3 regions of the Exiguobacterium sp. s28 genome follow, and region 1 is predicted to be linked to each of the others. Evidence: riboswitches for the same ligand, from Rfam matches in the RefSeq annotation. Region 1 holds a riboswitch; each other region holds the start of a gene.

Region 1 (5,265 bases):
CGAATATGAGATGCGCTTCGAATGGGACGCACCACTGTCGAACGAATTTGACGACGACTATCATAGTTTCATCTCGGTTCGGTCCGAGGAGATCGAAGGGATTCGCACGTGGCTCGTCATGACGGGTGAACACGTCTATGGGTATCCCCCGACCATCCAACGTGAAATCGTCAAACTTCTCAAGTCGTTCAACCGGACGATCAGCCGTTGCCATGAGCGCGACCGTCTTTACACGGAAAGTCGGACCGACAGCTTGACGCTCCTCGCCAATGCACGCGCGTTTTACGAATACGGGATTCAACAAATCTCGGACGGTTCGATGTATCCGATTTCGGTCGCGATGCTCGACATCGACTTTTTCAAAAAAATCAACGATGTGCACGGACATCAAGTCGGGGACAGTGTGCTCCAAGAGTTTGGACGGCGGATTCGCCAGGCACTCCGCACCGAAGATTTTGCCGCCCGTTACGGCGGTGAAGAGTTCATCTTGCTATTGAACCGTTGCGATGTCGAACAGGCAATCGAAATCGCCGAACGAATCCGGCAACAAATCGAGAACAAACCGTTCCACGTCGACGGGATCGATATCCCCGTCACCGCTTCGATCGGTGTCGACACGATTCAGGCGTTCGGTGACAAACGCCTCGACAATACGATTCGTAACGCTGACCGGGCCCTCTACGTCGGCGGGAAGTACGCCGGACGCAACCGCGTCGCCCATTACAATTTCTTAACGACCTGACTCACCCCCACGTTCACCGCGTGGGGGTTTGCTATTGACAAGCGGATTTGAAACAAGTACGTTAGGGAACGTGTCTTATAATTAAATATCACAACTTTTTTATCAAGAGAGACTGAGGGACTGGCCCAGTGACGTCTCGGCAGCGGGTAACCTGTGCCAAATCCAGCGAGCAGTCTGCTCGAAAGATGAAAAAAGTGTTTTCTTGTAGAGAGAGCCTTTTTTCAGAAGGCTCTCTTTTTATTTTATGAATGAGGTGAATCGATTGGAACAACCGACAGCTAACAAATGGGCACTATTGCCTTTGCTCGTCTTCCTCGTCTTCTTTATCGGGGCAGGCATCTACTATAACGACTTTTATAAATTCCCGGTCCTGATCGCGGCGTTGATCGCGGTCATCGTCGCGGCGTTGATGACGAAAGGCAGCGTCACTCAGACGGTCGAGCGTGTCGCCCAAGGTGCGGGGAACCCCGGCATTTTAATCATGGTCTTCATCTTCTTGCTCGCCGGAGCGTTCTCGAGTGTCGCCGAAGCAATCGGCGCAATCGACGCGACCGTCAATGCGGCGCTGACATTTTTACCGTCCTCGCTTCTACTGAGCGGTTTATTCGTCATCGCGGCATTCATCTCGATGGCGATGGGAACGTCGACGGGCACGATTGCCGCCCTCGCCCCGATCGCGCTCGGTATCCACGAAGAAAGTGGCGTCAATATCGCCATCGCGGCGGCTGCCGTCGTCGGTGGTGCCATGTTCGGGGACAACTTGTCGTTCATCTCGGACACGACAATAGCTGCCGTCCGGACCCAGCGTACCAATATGCGTGACAAATTCCGAACCAACTTTTGGATTGTTCTCCCGGCCGCCCTTATCACAATCGTCCTCTTATCGGTGTTATCGAGCGGTGAATCGACCATCGAGCCGGCAGCGTTTGAATGGTATAAGCTGATTCCGTACCTTGCGGTCATCGTGCTCGCCTTGACGGGAATGAACGTCATCCTCGTCTTGCTCGGCGGCATCGCCCTGACCGGCATCATCGGTCTGTTGGACGGCAGTCTAGCCGTCACCACGTACGTCACCGCCATGGCGGACGGCATGATGGGCATGGCCGAGATTTCACTCCTGACATTGCTCATGGGTGGGCTCGTCGGACTCATCTCGCATAACGGCGGACTCACGTACTTGCGTGACGCGCTCACGTCCCGAATTAAAAGACGGGCCGGCGCGGAGTGGAGCATCGCCGGGCTCGTCAGTGCGACAAACGTCGCGACGGCGAACAACACGATTTCGATTCTCGTGGCTGGTCCGCTCGCCGCGAACATCGCCGACGATTATGACATCGAACGTAAAAAGTCAGCGAGTGTACTCGACATCTTCTCGTGTGGCGTCCAAGGCCTGTTGCCTTATGGGGCACAGCTTCTCATTGCGGCCGAACTGACGAACACAGCGTCACCGGCGCTCGTTCCGTATATGTTCTATCCGTTCTTGTTGTTCATTTGCGGAGGATTGGCCATCGCCTTCAACTTCCCGCGTTTCAAAAAACGCGCTTAACGAAAACGACCTTGTGAAGCAGTCGCTTCACAAGGTCGTTTGTCGTTTCGCTTCAAGTTCACGCTTCAGCTGCTCGTTCCGTTTTCTGAAGGCACGCCGTTTAAGCAGTTCTTCAAGTCCACGGCTGATGGCCCATAGGACAATCAGTAATAAGACGAGCATCGATAATCGGAACGGGCTTTGGATAAACTCTTCCCACTGGTCGCCAATGACAGAGAAAATCAAGACGACGAGCAACTTGCCGAACCCGGCCGCCATGATGAACGTACGGAGCGGCATTTGAATGAGCGCGAGTAAGTATGTGATCAAGCTGACCGGAATAAACGGGAGCGAGTACAGAAACCCGAGTGAGACCGGACTCATGTGCTTGATGCGTTCGAGCCAATAGACGCCTTGCTTATGTCTCTCGAGCCACCGCGTCATCGGCTTTCGGAACACGTAGCGAACAGCTACAAACACAAGAATTGTTCCGAGCAAACTCCCGATCCAAGACAGTAACGTCCCAAGCAAAAATCCATATGTCGCTGCGTTCGCCGAGATGATGAGGACGAGTGGGAGAAATGGAAAGATCGCCTCCAGGAACGGTGCCCCGAGTCCTGCCCAAGGTCCGCCCGGAAGTCCTTGTAGCCATTCAATCAAGTTTAAAATATATTGTTGGAGTGATGTCAGCATATCAGTTTCCACCTTCAACTTTCGTTATTCCTTTTTACCCGATTTCGCTCAGGAAGACGCATCCCCCTGCCCACCGCCGTAAAAAAATAAAAAGTATTTGCGAAATTCAGCTGTGATATCTATCATATAATATGGACTTGTGGTTGCAGGCAAGTCCGTTCGTCGAACGACACAACCCAACGTTCGTTTTCCTGCAAAAAACTGAACACAGGGGAGTAACACACATGGAAACAAAACCAATGCGGGTCTTGCTGTACTATAAGTACGTCAATATCGAAGACCCAGAAACGCTCACACAAGAGCACCTCAAGTATTGCAAGGATCTCGGCATCAAAGGACGCATCTTGATTTCTTCCGAAGGAATCAACGGGACGTGCTCTGGGACTTGGGAACAGACCGAGCAATACATGAACGACTTGAAAGCGAACCCGCTATTCAGCGACATCGAGTTCAAAATCGATGAAGTCGAAGAGCATGCGTTCTCGAAAATTTTTGTCCGTCATAAGAAAGAGCTTGTGACGTGGCGCTTTGATGGTGAGTTCGACGTGCCTAAACAGCACGGTGCATACCTCGAACCGGCAGAATGGAAAGAGATGATGAATCGCGACGATGTCGTCATCCTCGACGTTCGTAACAACTACGAGTACGATCTTGGTCACTTTAAAAACGCGATCAAAATCGATGTAGAGGCTTCTCGTTACATGCCAGATTGGCTCGAAGAGAACAAGGACCTCTACGAAGGGAAAACGTTACTCACGTACTGTACCGGAGGCGTCCGTTGCGAGAAATTTACCGCATATATGCGTGACCAAGGTCACGACAACATTTTCCACCTTAAAGGCGGCGTCGCCATGTACGGCAAAGACGAAGCCACGAAAGGCGAGGACTGGGAAGGTGAGCTTTACGTCTTTGACGAGCGCATCAACGTCCCGGTCAACACGGTCAACCCGTCCGTTGTTTCGGAGTGCATGCACTGCGGAACGAAGACGGTCCGCTACGTTAATTGTGCCAACCCGGTGTGTAATGCCCAACACTTCTGTTGTGAAGAGTGTGAACCAAAACAAATGCGTTCATGCTCGAAAGAGTGCCAGGAGCATCCACGCAACCGCTATATCATCGAGAATATCGCGGACAAACTTCAGGAGACTGAAGGCGTCGTCGGGTAACAAAAATCGACCGAGAAGCACTTCGAGCCTACGCTCGAGGTGCTTTTTTGACAGAAACTTTACGTCTAGCCGATGACAGAATCGGGTATAGTGTAGATACCATTGTCAGACAGGAAGTGAATCGATTGCTCTTTAACGAACCTTTACTCGCCGCCTTGCTCGCTTGGTTCATCGCACAAGCAGCTAAGCTCGTAACCGAACTCATTAAAACACGAGACTTTGAATTAGAAATCATGTTTGCCTCGGGTGGGATGCCAAGTTCCCACTCTTCGACCGTCGTCGCCTTAGCGACCGTCATCGGTCGAATCGAAGGGCTCGATTCCAGCATGTTCGCGCTCGCCTTGATTTTTGCGACAATCGTCATGTACGATGCGACCGGTGTGCGTCAGGCGGTCGGGTTCCAAGCCCGTTTGTTGAACGACTATTTCAAAGGCATCAAACATGAAACACCGATTTTAAATGAGTTGGTCGGTCACACCCCGTTCCAAGTCATCGTCGGTGCCCTGCTCGGTCTCGTCATCGGATTATTTTTCCCGATTTAAGCTGAATTTTAGAGGCATGTCGCCCCTTCTTCTCAAAACACTCCATCTTTTTGTGAACTTTCACAACAGAGACGGTATAGTGAGAGAGAGGAGGAATCGACATGCCTTTTTTGCAGAAATCTTATGAATCGCTCGATACGCTCGCCGAAGCAATCGGACAAGCGATTCGGGCCCCAATCACGATTGAAAATCGCCACCATCAGTTGCTCGCCTACAGCACCCACCCCGACTCGACCGACCCGGCCCGCATCGCGACCATCATCGGCCGTCGTGTGCCGGAAGCGGTCATCGAGGACTTATGGGAAAGTGGAATCCTGCAAGAAGTGATCGACCGAGACGAACCGGTCGTCATCCCAGCCCGGATGGCTGTCGGTTTAGGCGAACGTGCCGCTGTCGTTATCAAACAACAGGACGATGTGCTCGGTTATATTTGGAGCCTCGCCCGAACGACCCCGTTCTCGGAACAAGAGCTCACTGTGTTAAAAGAAGGTGCGAGCATCGCTAAAAAATTGCTCATGACCATCGCCATGCATGAGCGGCGCATCGATGCCGAGCTCGAGCGTTTCTTTTTAGAAGTGTTGGCCAGCCCCAATTTGT
Region 2 (5,265 bases), on a different contig from region 1:
GAAGCATCGCGTTATCGATAAATTGAATCGGGTAGGCGGCCCGTGTGTTCTCAGTGAGTGAGATGTTCTTGTAGTCTGGCGCCCGTTCCTCGTCCAAGACGACGTTCTCGATCAACGAGCCAAATCGAATGGCATCGTAGATTTGAGGTTCGTTCTCACGCGACAAGTTGATCGTCTTCGCGTAGCAACCGCCTTCAATGTTGAAGACGCCGTCAGGAGACCAACCATGCTCGTCGTCCCCGATTAAATGACGTTCTGTGTCGGCCGATAGCGTCGTCTTTCCGGTACCTGATAGCCCGAAGAAGAGAGCCGTCTCGCCGGCATCCGATACGTTCGCCGAGCAATGCATCGACAAGACGTGCTGTTCCGGTAACAGGAAGTTCATGACTGAGAAAATCGATTTTTTAATTTCGCCGCCGTATTCTGTTCCCCCGATCAGAATGGTCCGTTTGGCGAATGAGACGAGAATGAACGTTTCGGAGTTCGTCCCGTCGACTTCCGGATCGGCCTTATAGCTCGGTGCATAGATGACCGTGAACGGATCAAAGGCACCTTGTGTCGGCCATTCGCGCAAGAACAACTGTTTCGCGAACAAGTTGTGCCACGCGTATTCTGTGATGGCCCGCACTGGAAGCGTATAATGCTCGTCAGCCCCGGCAGACGCCTCGAGATAATAGAGCTTGTCTTTCGTCTCGAGATGCGTGAGCACTTTATCGAGCAGTGCCGTGAACTTCTCTTCTGCGATCGGTTGGTTGACCGGACCCCAGTCTACTAAATGATTGCTGACTTCATCTTGCACGACGAATTTGTCTTTCGGTGACCGTCCTGTGAATTTACCTGTACTGACCGATAAAGCCCCGTCTTTCGTCAGTACGCCTTCCCCGTTGCGAATGGCTTCTTCCACCAATTCTGGAACCGTTAAGTTCCGCATCATGTCGGCACCTTTAATTAATTCTTCAATTTTCAGGAGCGTTGTCGCCATCCTGAATCCCACCTTTCCCCTAAATAGATGTGGATGAAATCCGCATACTTCCGCGTTTGATTAGTATGACATTTTTATTATATGTGACATACTAATCAAAAACAAGCCTTTTTTACCCTTTAAAGTAAGCGCTTTCTTACACTGTCATTCTAACATATTCTGTACCAGGTCATAGTACAAAATCGAAAACCGACAAAAAAATGTTTGATATTTCACAAACATAACTATTGCGAGTTCGTGAAAAGTTTTACGAATTCAGTCGATACGCTTGACAGAACGGGGTGTCATTTATATGATGGTCTTCGTAACGGATACTCTTATTCTGAGCGGTGGAGGGAACAAGGCCCTACGAAGCCCAGCAACCGTCCGATTTGTCATTGTTATTCGGAAAAGGTGCTATCCTGAAGCGAAGCGCAAGCTTCGAACGATAAGAGGGTAAGGAAGAACGATTCAACCTTTCCCATTGAACATGGCGAAAGGTTTTTTTCATTACCGTCCCAAAGCAACGCGTAAGGGGAACGAGTACCGTCCACACATCACCCTTATTATAGGAGGTTTTTCGAAATGGCAAACTTGAACCGTCGACTTTTCACTTCGGAGTCCGTCACGGAAGGACATCCGGATAAAATTTGTGACCAAATCTCAGATGCGATTTTGGATGCGATTTTAGCTGAAGATCCAAACGCCCGCGTTGCGGCTGAGACATCTGTCACGACAGGTCTCGTGCTCGTAGCAGGTGAGATCACAACATCAACTTACGTGGATATCCCGAAAGTTGTTCGTGAAACAGTTCGTGAGATCGGCTATACACGTGCAAAATATGGTTTTGATGCAGAGACTTGTGCTGTCCTCACATCGATTGATGAGCAATCGGTAGACATCGCCCAAGGTGTCGACCAAGCGCTTGAAGCTCGTGAAGGACAAATGACTGAAGAAGAAATCGATGCAATCGGCGCTGGTGACCAAGGTCTCATGTTCGGTTACGCAACAAAAGAGACACCAGAACTCATGCCGCTCCCGATTTCACTCGCACACAAATTGTCACGTCGTTTGGCAGAAGTTCGTAAGAACGGCACGCTCGCTTACCTTCGTCCTGATGGTAAGACACAAGTGACGGTCGAATACGACGAAGCGAACAACCCAGTTCGCATCGACACAATCGTCATCTCGACGCAACACGCCGAAGACATCACACTCGAACAAATCCAAGCTGATTTGAAAGAGCACGTCATCGACGCGGTCATCCCGTCTGAACTCATCGACGCGGATACAAAATACTTCATCAACCCGACTGGCCGTTTCGTCATCGGTGGACCACAAGGGGATGCAGGCCTTACAGGACGTAAAATCATCGTCGATACGTACGGTGGTTACGCTCGCCACGGCGGCGGCGCGTTCTCAGGTAAAGATCCAACCAAAGTTGACCGTTCAGCGGCGTACGCGGCTCGTTACGTAGCGAAAAACCTCGTTGCAGCGGGACTTGCTGATAAAGCAGAAGTTCAACTTGCTTACGCGATCGGCGTTGCCCACCCGGTATCGATCGCAGTCGACACGTTCGGCACAGGCAAATTGAGCGAGACTGAGCTCGTCGAACTCGTTCGCGAGAACTTCGACCTCCGTCCGGCCGGCATCATCAAGATGCTCGACCTTCGCCGTCCAATCTACAAGCAGACAGCAGCTTACGGCCACTTCGGTCGTACAGACGTTGAACTCCCATGGGAGCAAACGGATAAAGCGGCAGTGCTTGAAGAAGGCGCGAAACGCTTCGCATAAGACAGTAAAAACGACCTTTCTCAGCGAAAGGTCGTTTTTTTGTTAGGCTTGTGTTTTGTTGTCATTCGATGATTCGTTATTGCTTGATGACGTGTCGGATGAAGTTTCTTGCCCGAGCGCCGTATCTTTCGCATCGACGACTTTCTCGCCGATCGATTGAAGATCTGACTTCGCTTCTTGCGCCGTGCCGACGACTTTGTTCACGTCTTCTTTGACCGTGTCGACTTCACCAGCGACTTTCTCGTATACGTTTTGAACGTCAGTGGCAACTTCTTGGATGATTCCAGAAGCTGATTTCACTTGGTCGATGACTTGTGAGGCCTTTCCGGCTGGGTCTTGTTTGACTGTATCGACGAGACCGCCGACCGACGATTTCGCGCTCGAGAACGATTGTTTCGTGTTCTCACGGTTCGACGTGCTAAGTAAGGCGAGCAGACCGCCGACGAGGGCGCCGAGGAGCATCCCGGTCACGACGGTGATTTTAGGGCCACCTGCATTTGCTTGGTCAAACTGACGATTTGGATTGTTGGCTTGCTCTAGTTTTGGATCATGTTGTAGTTTCGGTTCCATAGTAACACTCCTTTTTGTAAGTTGGCATTGATACTCTTATACCCGAGTCAAAATGGAAAATAACGTCTTCCTTCATTTCGACATCAAAAAGTAATGAGCGGGCAGGATATTTTTTTGCTGATGGGGAATGATACTACTAGATTGGCCAAAAGGGGGATGCCGTTATGAAGATCAGGGAAGCCGTACCAGAAGATGCCGCCACCATCCGCGATATTGCGCTCGCAACGGTCAGTGAACAAGACGAGGTTCGTTCAAAAGTAATGGAACGGGCTTATCAGCAAGAAGAGATCGTCCGCGCCATCAGTTCAAGCGAGGAAGCGAAAGAGCAGTTGTTCATTGTCGGTGAAGCCGAAGGCGACGTCATCGGGTTCTATCATGCGATCGACCGCGGGGATACGTGGGAAGTGCTCCGGCTCTATCTTCATCCGACCCATCACCGACAAGGTCTCGGAACGGCCTTATTGTCTCATCTGCGCGAACGTAAAGTTCAACCAATCGAACTGTACGTCGAGAGTTCGAACGAGCAGGCGATCGCCTTTTTGAACCATGAGGCGTTCATCGAATTGAATCGGATTCAAGAGGAAGTGTACGACCAACCGATGGAACTGATTCATTTGCGCTATGACCCGAGCTAAGACCCTAGACGGATTTTCTGACAAACATCAGTCTCGACTGATGTTTTTTGTTAGTATAAAAACATGGACATAATAAAATGAGGTGACAGTATGACATACGAAGAAGAATCACGAAAAGGGGTCATCGTGATCGTCTATCCGCTCCAGTTCACGTCACGCTTGAGCGAGGCGTTTTTAGGACGGTTACGTGACGAATATGAAGTTCTCGTCGTGACCGGACAGACGGTCGGCTTGACGGCGGAAGACCATAAGCTGTTAATCAAGAACACGCTACGCGAGGCGAGCCAGTACAAACTGCCGATTCACGTCATCGCCTTCAGTCTCGGGGCGTTGTTAACGAACCGATTGCTCCAGGAATACGATGTGCCGCTCGGCAGTTTGACGTATATCTCACCTTTGTTCGATTGGCATCCGTCCCGCCAAATCGGCGGATTGAAACAAGTCGTCGCGAGTGCGGTCGACCGTTTCCGTCCGGATTTGCCGCTCGGCATGATGACGTTCATGGGTGCAGGCGAAGAGTCCTCCCGCTTTGGTGAGATCACCTACGGGCAATACCGGGAAATCGAGGAAGAGATCGTCGAGCATCAAGAAGAGAAGAAACATTTGCCGCGCCTCCCACTCGCTTGCTTCTATGCGCCGGACGACCGCTTCGCCGATGTGAAGCTGACGCTCAACGTCTGTCGAAAAATCGGCGGCGATCAAGTATACATCCGCCGGCTCGAAGGCTTCCCACATTTCGGCTATGAACGATTGAACACGAAGTTCGCGGAGACGCTCATCACGTTTTATGAATTGATTCGAGAATGACAAAACAGGCGACTCGCTCGAGTCGCCTGTTTTCATGCACGTTTTTCAATCGCCACGATGAACGGGGGATGATTGATTTGATTGATGAAGCCGTAACGGAGGACGCCGGCCCGCTTTTGGTCGAGTGCCTCGACGTAGGCGAGCACCTCGTCGCGCTCGATTTTGCCGCTATCATGGCCATGATAGATGACGACGACGATGACACCACCGACGGCCATGACGTCGAGCAGTTGCTCGAGGGCGTCGATGGTCGTATTGCCCGTCGTCGTGACCGACTTGTCGCTTCCCGGTAAATAACCGAGGTTGAACACGGCGGCTGTGATTGGGCGTGTCTCGTCCGCTACAATTTCTCGGACGGTGTCGTGACTGTCGTGGATGACAGTGACGCGGTCCGTCAATGCTGCTTCCTCGATGCGAATGCGTGTCGCCTCGACCGCCGCTGCTTGGACATCAAACGCGTAGACGTGTCCCGTCGCCTCGACGAGTTCGGCTAAAAAC
Region 3 (5,265 bases), on a different contig from region 1:
TCGGATCCGCTCAAATACGTATGGATCTCCTGTTCTGACAATGCCTGAAATGGCCCTTCGTAAGCGATGCGCCCGTCCCGGAGGAACGTCGTCGTCGTGGTGACGCGCGACAGTTCGTCCGACCGGTGCGTGATGAGAAGAATGCCGACACCGTCCTCTGCGAGCGACTGCAGTAATTTGAGCAGTGACGTCGCATCATCTGTCGACAGTGCGGCCGTCGGTTCGTCGAGCAAGAGGTAAGCCGCATCACTCGCGAGCGCCCGGGCAATCAAGACACGTTGCTTGACGCTGAGCGGGAATCGTCCGACCGGTTCGGTCACATCAAGATCCAGTCCGACGCGCTCCAAGTAGGTGGCCGCTCGCTGTTTTAGCTCACGAGGACGAATCCGTTCGACCGCCTGCCACGGCACGACGTTTTCATAAATCGGTAAATCGAGATAGAGGGCGTCATCGACTTCTTGCGACACCGTGATGATCCCACGGCGTATCGCCTCGGCCGGTGTGAATGTGACCGGTGTCTCATCGAGCTCGATCGTCCCGGATGTGGGGGTGATGGCGCCACTCAACAGCTTCACGAGCGTGCTCTTTCCGGCCCCGTTCAATCCAAGCAAGCCATGAATCTCGCCACGTCGGAGCGTGAAGTTGACATCGTCGAGCACGGTGACGTCGCCATAACGTTTCGTGACGCGTTCCAGCCGTAACATCAGTCCGTCCCTTTCATCCAGTCCGACCAGGCCGCGTCTGACGCGCCCCAGTTCGGGACGTATTGGCCGAGGTCGTCCATCGTCACTTTTTCGTCCGGCAAGACGTCACGGTCGACGAGATACGGATCGACCGAATGAATCGACGGCGTCTCTTCACCCGCCAGTTTTTGATACGCGTAACGGACTTGGATCCGTCCGATTTCAGCCGGATCCGTCGCCGCCGTCACTTTCCACGGGCTGCCGTCCTCTTGCATGAGTTGAAGGTCTTCGTCACTCAAATCGATGCCATAGACGGCGATTTCATCGCGTCCGGCCTGTTTGATGGCACGGCTCGCCCCTTTGGCGAACTCGTCCCACATCGCGAATACGGCATCAATCTCGCCTTCCGGATACTTCTTCAAGATCGCTTCCATCTGGCTCTGTGTGTCGAGCGCCGTATTGTTCGTCGCCGAACCGAACTTGGCGACTTCCGTGATGCCTGGGTAGCGTTTCAAGAACGCATCATAAATCGTGTGGCGTCGTTCCATCGGTGTGAAGCCACCGACCCAAATCGTGACGATTTTGCCTTCGCCGTCCAAATCTTCGGCCAGTGCCTTGAGCGAACGCCAAGCGAGCGAATAGTCGTCCTGGTCGATGACCGTCACCCCGTCGTTCGTCAAATCATTGTCGAACGCGACGACTTTGATGCCTTTGTCGAGTGCGCGTTGGACCGGTTCTTTCAATGCATCGGCGCGGCCATGGTCAATCAAGATGACATCGACGCCTTGCGTCGTCGCCGTGTCGACGTAACTCGCCATCTTCGACAGATCGTTGTCGGCGTTGTACACTTTCACGTTGCCGCCGAACGATTCGACTTGTTCCGTCACCCCATTGATATACTGCGACGAGAACGTCCCGATCGACATCTGCATGATGAGGGCGACATCGATATCTTTTGGCAACGTCCCGTTCGAGACCGAGACGGGTTTCGTCTCTGCCGTCTTCTCGGCCGGCTTCGATGGGGCCGCTTGCTCGTTCGTGCAACCGACGAGCGCCAAGACGAATGTGAATAACAAAATCAAGAGTTTTTTAGACATGAATCGTTCCCCCTACATGATGTGTGATGGCGGCCTCTGTCGGTTCGAACACACCCGCCTCGGTGATGAGTCCGGTGATGAGATCGGGCGTCGTGACGTCGAACGCCGGATTGAAGACGGTGATGCCGACGGGCGCCGTCGGTTGACCACCGATATGTGTGACTTCTGACGGGTTCCGCTCCTCGATTTCAATCGTGTCATCCGCCGTCAAATCGAACGTCGAATGCGGCGCAGCGACGTAGAACGGAATGCCGTAATGCTTGGCGAGGACGGCGAGCTGCAACGTCCCGATTTTATTGGCGACGTGCCCCGTCCGTGTGATGCGGTCGGCTCCGACGATGATGGCATCGACTCGTTTCGACTGAATCGTCCAAGCCGCCATATTGTCGGTGATGAGCGTCACGTCGATATCGGCCCGGTCGAGCTCCCAGACGGTGAGGCGTGCCCCTTGCAGGAGCGGCCGCGTCTCACAGGCGAAGACGTTGAAGGATACACCGCGTTCTTTTCCGACGTAAAACGGGGCGAGCGCCGTCCCGTAACGCGATGTCGCGATGGCACCGGCGTTGCAGGTCGTCAACACGTTCCCCCCGGCCGGCAACACCGTCAGTGCATGCTCGCCGATGGCCCGGTACGTATCGACGTCCCGGTCGTACAAAGCGATGGCGCGGCGTTTGATTTCCTCGGCAATCGCCTCGAAGTCGTCCCCGACATTTAAATCAAGGAGCGATTCGATCACGTTTTGCAGATTGACCGCTGTCGGCCGGGTCGCGATCAAGCGGCGTCCGACGAGGTCGAGCCGACGCGTAAAGTCCGGATCGTCGACTAACCGGCCCGCCTCTTTGGCGAGGACGAACGCCCCGAAGTATGCGATGGCCGGGGCGCCGCGGACTTGGAGCGTCTCGATGGCATGTTCGGCCTGTTCGAGCGTCTCAATCGTCACGTACCGCTCTTCATGCGGCAACAACGTCTGATCCAATACGATGAGTTCGTCTGTCTGTGAATGGAAACGGATGTTTTGAACCGTCATACGCGCACCCCCGACAGGAGTGTCACCAAGTCGTCAATCGATTCGACGCTGTGGCGTTCTTTAATGAGCGCCGTCCCGAGGGCGAGCGCGTCACGTTTTCGTTCGAGCCGCGTCGCTTCCGGCAACGTCTCGAGATCGGCGACACCGGCCAGTCCGACGGCACGGCGAATGAGTTCGCAACCGGCGTAGCCGATCGTGTCGCTGAAAATCGTCCGCAACAACTCGTCGACGAAACCAATCGTGTTGAACGGCTCGACGGCGCGTTCAAAATTGGCCCGAAACGTCTTCTCGAACGTCTCCCACACCGTCAAGACGTCCGTGAAACGCTCGAAGCGTTTGAGCGGGTCATGGAACGTCGACAGCGTCAAATGGGCGATGATTTGGCCGAGGTCGAAGCCGAACGGTCCGTAAAACGCGAACTCTGGATCGATGATTTTCGTCTCTTGTTGAGTCGCGAAGATGCTGCCCGTATGTAGGTCTCCGTGCAGGAGTGCCTCATGTTTCGTGACAAAGCCGACTTTCAGTTTCGTCACCTCGACTTTGAGCGCTTGGTCTTGCCAAAGGCGTTCGACATCTTCTCGCAGCGCCGTCTCGATGTTGTTCGACTCCGCGTCTTTGAACGGGTCGGTAAAGATGAGTTTCTCGGTGATGTCACACAGTTCCGGGTTGTAATAGTCACGTTCAATCCGCTTCTTCGCGATCGGCCCGGCCGCGTAATCCGACGTCGCGAACAGCGTCTCGCCTAAAAATTCACCGACATGGCGGGCAAGTTCAGGATACGTTTTCCCTTCCAAATAGCCAGTCCGAACGATCTCAAAATCTGACAGGTCCTCTAAAATCGTGTAGGCGAGCGGGCGGTCACTGCCAAGCACGACTGGCACGAAACGAGGGACGACGTTGGCGAATTCGCGCAACGCCAACTGCTCGATCCACGCCCGTTCAAGTGTGAGCGGCCAACTTTCGCCGACGACTTTCGCATATGGGAGCGCTTGTTTGACGATGAGACTCGTTTCGCCTTGTCGGATGCGGAAAACGAGGTTCAAATTGCCGTCCCCGATCTCCTCGCAATGCGTGATGCCTCCGTCTTCGATTAACCCCAACGTTTTCACATGCTCGACGACGGTCTGTTCTGTAAATGGTTGATATGACATAATGTTTTCCCCTTCCTGTACGTTGCCCATAAAAAAAGCCCCTTTCTCCGCGAGAAAGAGGCACAGCCAAACTGGTTGTTCCTCTCATCTGTCAGACATTCGTCTGGTGGATGTAGCACCGTGCCTAGTGGTCGGTTGCTGCGGCGTCATCGGGCCAATTCCCTCTGCCAACTCGCGATAAGAGTGGTTTATTCGATTCGGTGAACTTATGTGCTGAATATTACGGACTCGACGTCACGATTGTCAACGGCAATTTCCCGATGCAACTTCGTCTTTTTTTGTGCATATATGGAAACAACTTTCCAAAATATTTTTTTTGGAAAAAAAGGAATTGACGATGTGACGATTCTGTGCAAAAATTCAATTAAATTTCACAACTTCAAATCACATTCTTATCAAGAGCAGACGGAGGGACAAGCCCGATGATGTCGCAGCAACCGACCAGAGATGGCACGGTGCTAATTCTTGCAGCGTAAGCTGAGAGATAAGAGTTCATTTTTTTTATGATGACCTCTTGCCTCGGCATGGGGTCATTTTTGTTTGCCTGGAAGGAGGAACCATATGAGTATCACTGCCACATATGAAATCAAACGGACGGACGCGGTCGCGACCGTCGCCAACAAGATCGCCCTCGAGCTGACCGTCGGCACATGGACGGACTTGCCTCACTTAGAGCAAGAGCAGTTACAGGCGTTCCGAGGTGAGGTCGTATCAACCACACATACGGACACGACGAGCCGCTTCACGATCCGCTATCCGTTACATAATGTCAGCCCTGACTTTTCATCCATCTTGACGACGACGTTCGGGAAACTGTCCCTCGATGATTCGGTCCGATTAATCGATTTGACGTTGCCGGAGACGCTCGCCTCTGATTTCAAAGGCGCCAAGTTCGGTGTCGACGGGATTCGTGAGTTGCTCGGCGTTCAGGATCGCCCGCTCGTCATGAGCATCTTCAAAGGCGTCATCGGCCGTGACCTCGCGTTTCTCGAGCAGCAACTCCGCGATCAGTTCGCCGGTGGCATCGATATCGTCAAAGACGACGAGATTTTATACGACAACCCGCTCACCCCGTCGCTTGAACGGGCCCGGATCGGAGCGGACGTCATTCAAGCCCACTTCGAGGCGACCGGGAAACGCGTCCTGTACGCCATCACGCTGAGCGGCCCCGTGTTCGGTCTGCGTGACCAGGCGCTCCGTCTCATCGAGGCCGGTGCGACGGCGCTCCTGTTCAACGTCTATACGTACGGTCTCGACGCACTGCGCGAACTCGCGAACGATCCGGATATCCACGTCCCGATCTTGGC

The links. Region 1 has a riboswitch for S-adenosylmethionine ahead of KNP78_RS06760 (Na+/H+ antiporter NhaC family protein). Riboswitches for the same ligand answer to the same signal wherever they lie in the genome.
Region 2: it holds a riboswitch for S-adenosylmethionine, as region 1 does, so the genes downstream of both, metK (methionine adenosyltransferase) here and KNP78_RS06760 (Na+/H+ antiporter NhaC family protein) in region 1, are expected to answer to the same signal.
Region 3: it holds a riboswitch for S-adenosylmethionine, as region 1 does, so the genes downstream of both, mtnK (S-methyl-5-thioribose kinase) here and KNP78_RS06760 (Na+/H+ antiporter NhaC family protein) in region 1, are expected to answer to the same signal.

What each region holds. Positions count from the first base shown of each region.
Region 1 is NZ_JACSLL010000004.1:163,807-169,071, reverse strand. It holds gene KNP78_RS06765 (GGDEF domain-containing protein) at 1-742, shown strand, start outside; SAM riboswitch class I at 839-934, shown strand; gene KNP78_RS06760 (Na+/H+ antiporter NhaC family protein) at 987-2,288, shown strand; gene KNP78_RS06755 (TVP38/TMEM64 family protein) at 2,316-2,960, opposite strand; gene trhO (oxygen-dependent tRNA uridine(34) hydroxylase TrhO) at 3,185-4,126, shown strand; gene KNP78_RS06745 (divergent PAP2 family protein) at 4,243-4,668, shown strand; gene KNP78_RS06740 (PucR family transcriptional regulator) at 4,770-5,265, shown strand, end outside.
Region 2 is NZ_JACSLL010000001.1:303,427-308,691, reverse strand. It holds gene pckA (phosphoenolpyruvate carboxykinase (ATP)) at 1-982, opposite strand, end outside; SAM riboswitch class I at 1,297-1,416, shown strand; gene metK (methionine adenosyltransferase) at 1,547-2,755, shown strand; gene KNP78_RS01570 (hypothetical protein) at 2,798-3,325, opposite strand; gene KNP78_RS01565 (GNAT family N-acetyltransferase) at 3,490-3,960, shown strand; gene KNP78_RS01560 (alpha/beta fold hydrolase) at 4,051-4,767, shown strand; gene mnmM (tRNA 5-(aminomethyl)-2-thiouridylate-methyltransferase MnmM) at 4,800-5,265, opposite strand, start outside.
Region 3 is NZ_JACSLL010000003.1:136,329-141,593, forward strand. It holds gene KNP78_RS05105 (sugar ABC transporter ATP-binding protein) at 1-704, opposite strand, end outside; gene KNP78_RS05110 (sugar ABC transporter substrate-binding protein) at 704-1,780, opposite strand; gene mtnA (S-methyl-5-thioribose-1-phosphate isomerase) at 1,773-2,807, opposite strand; gene mtnK (S-methyl-5-thioribose kinase) at 2,804-3,958, opposite strand; SAM riboswitch class I at 4,040-4,142, opposite strand; SAM riboswitch class I at 4,348-4,449, shown strand; gene KNP78_RS05125 (2,3-diketo-5-methylthiopentyl-1-phosphate enolase) at 4,520-5,265, shown strand, end outside.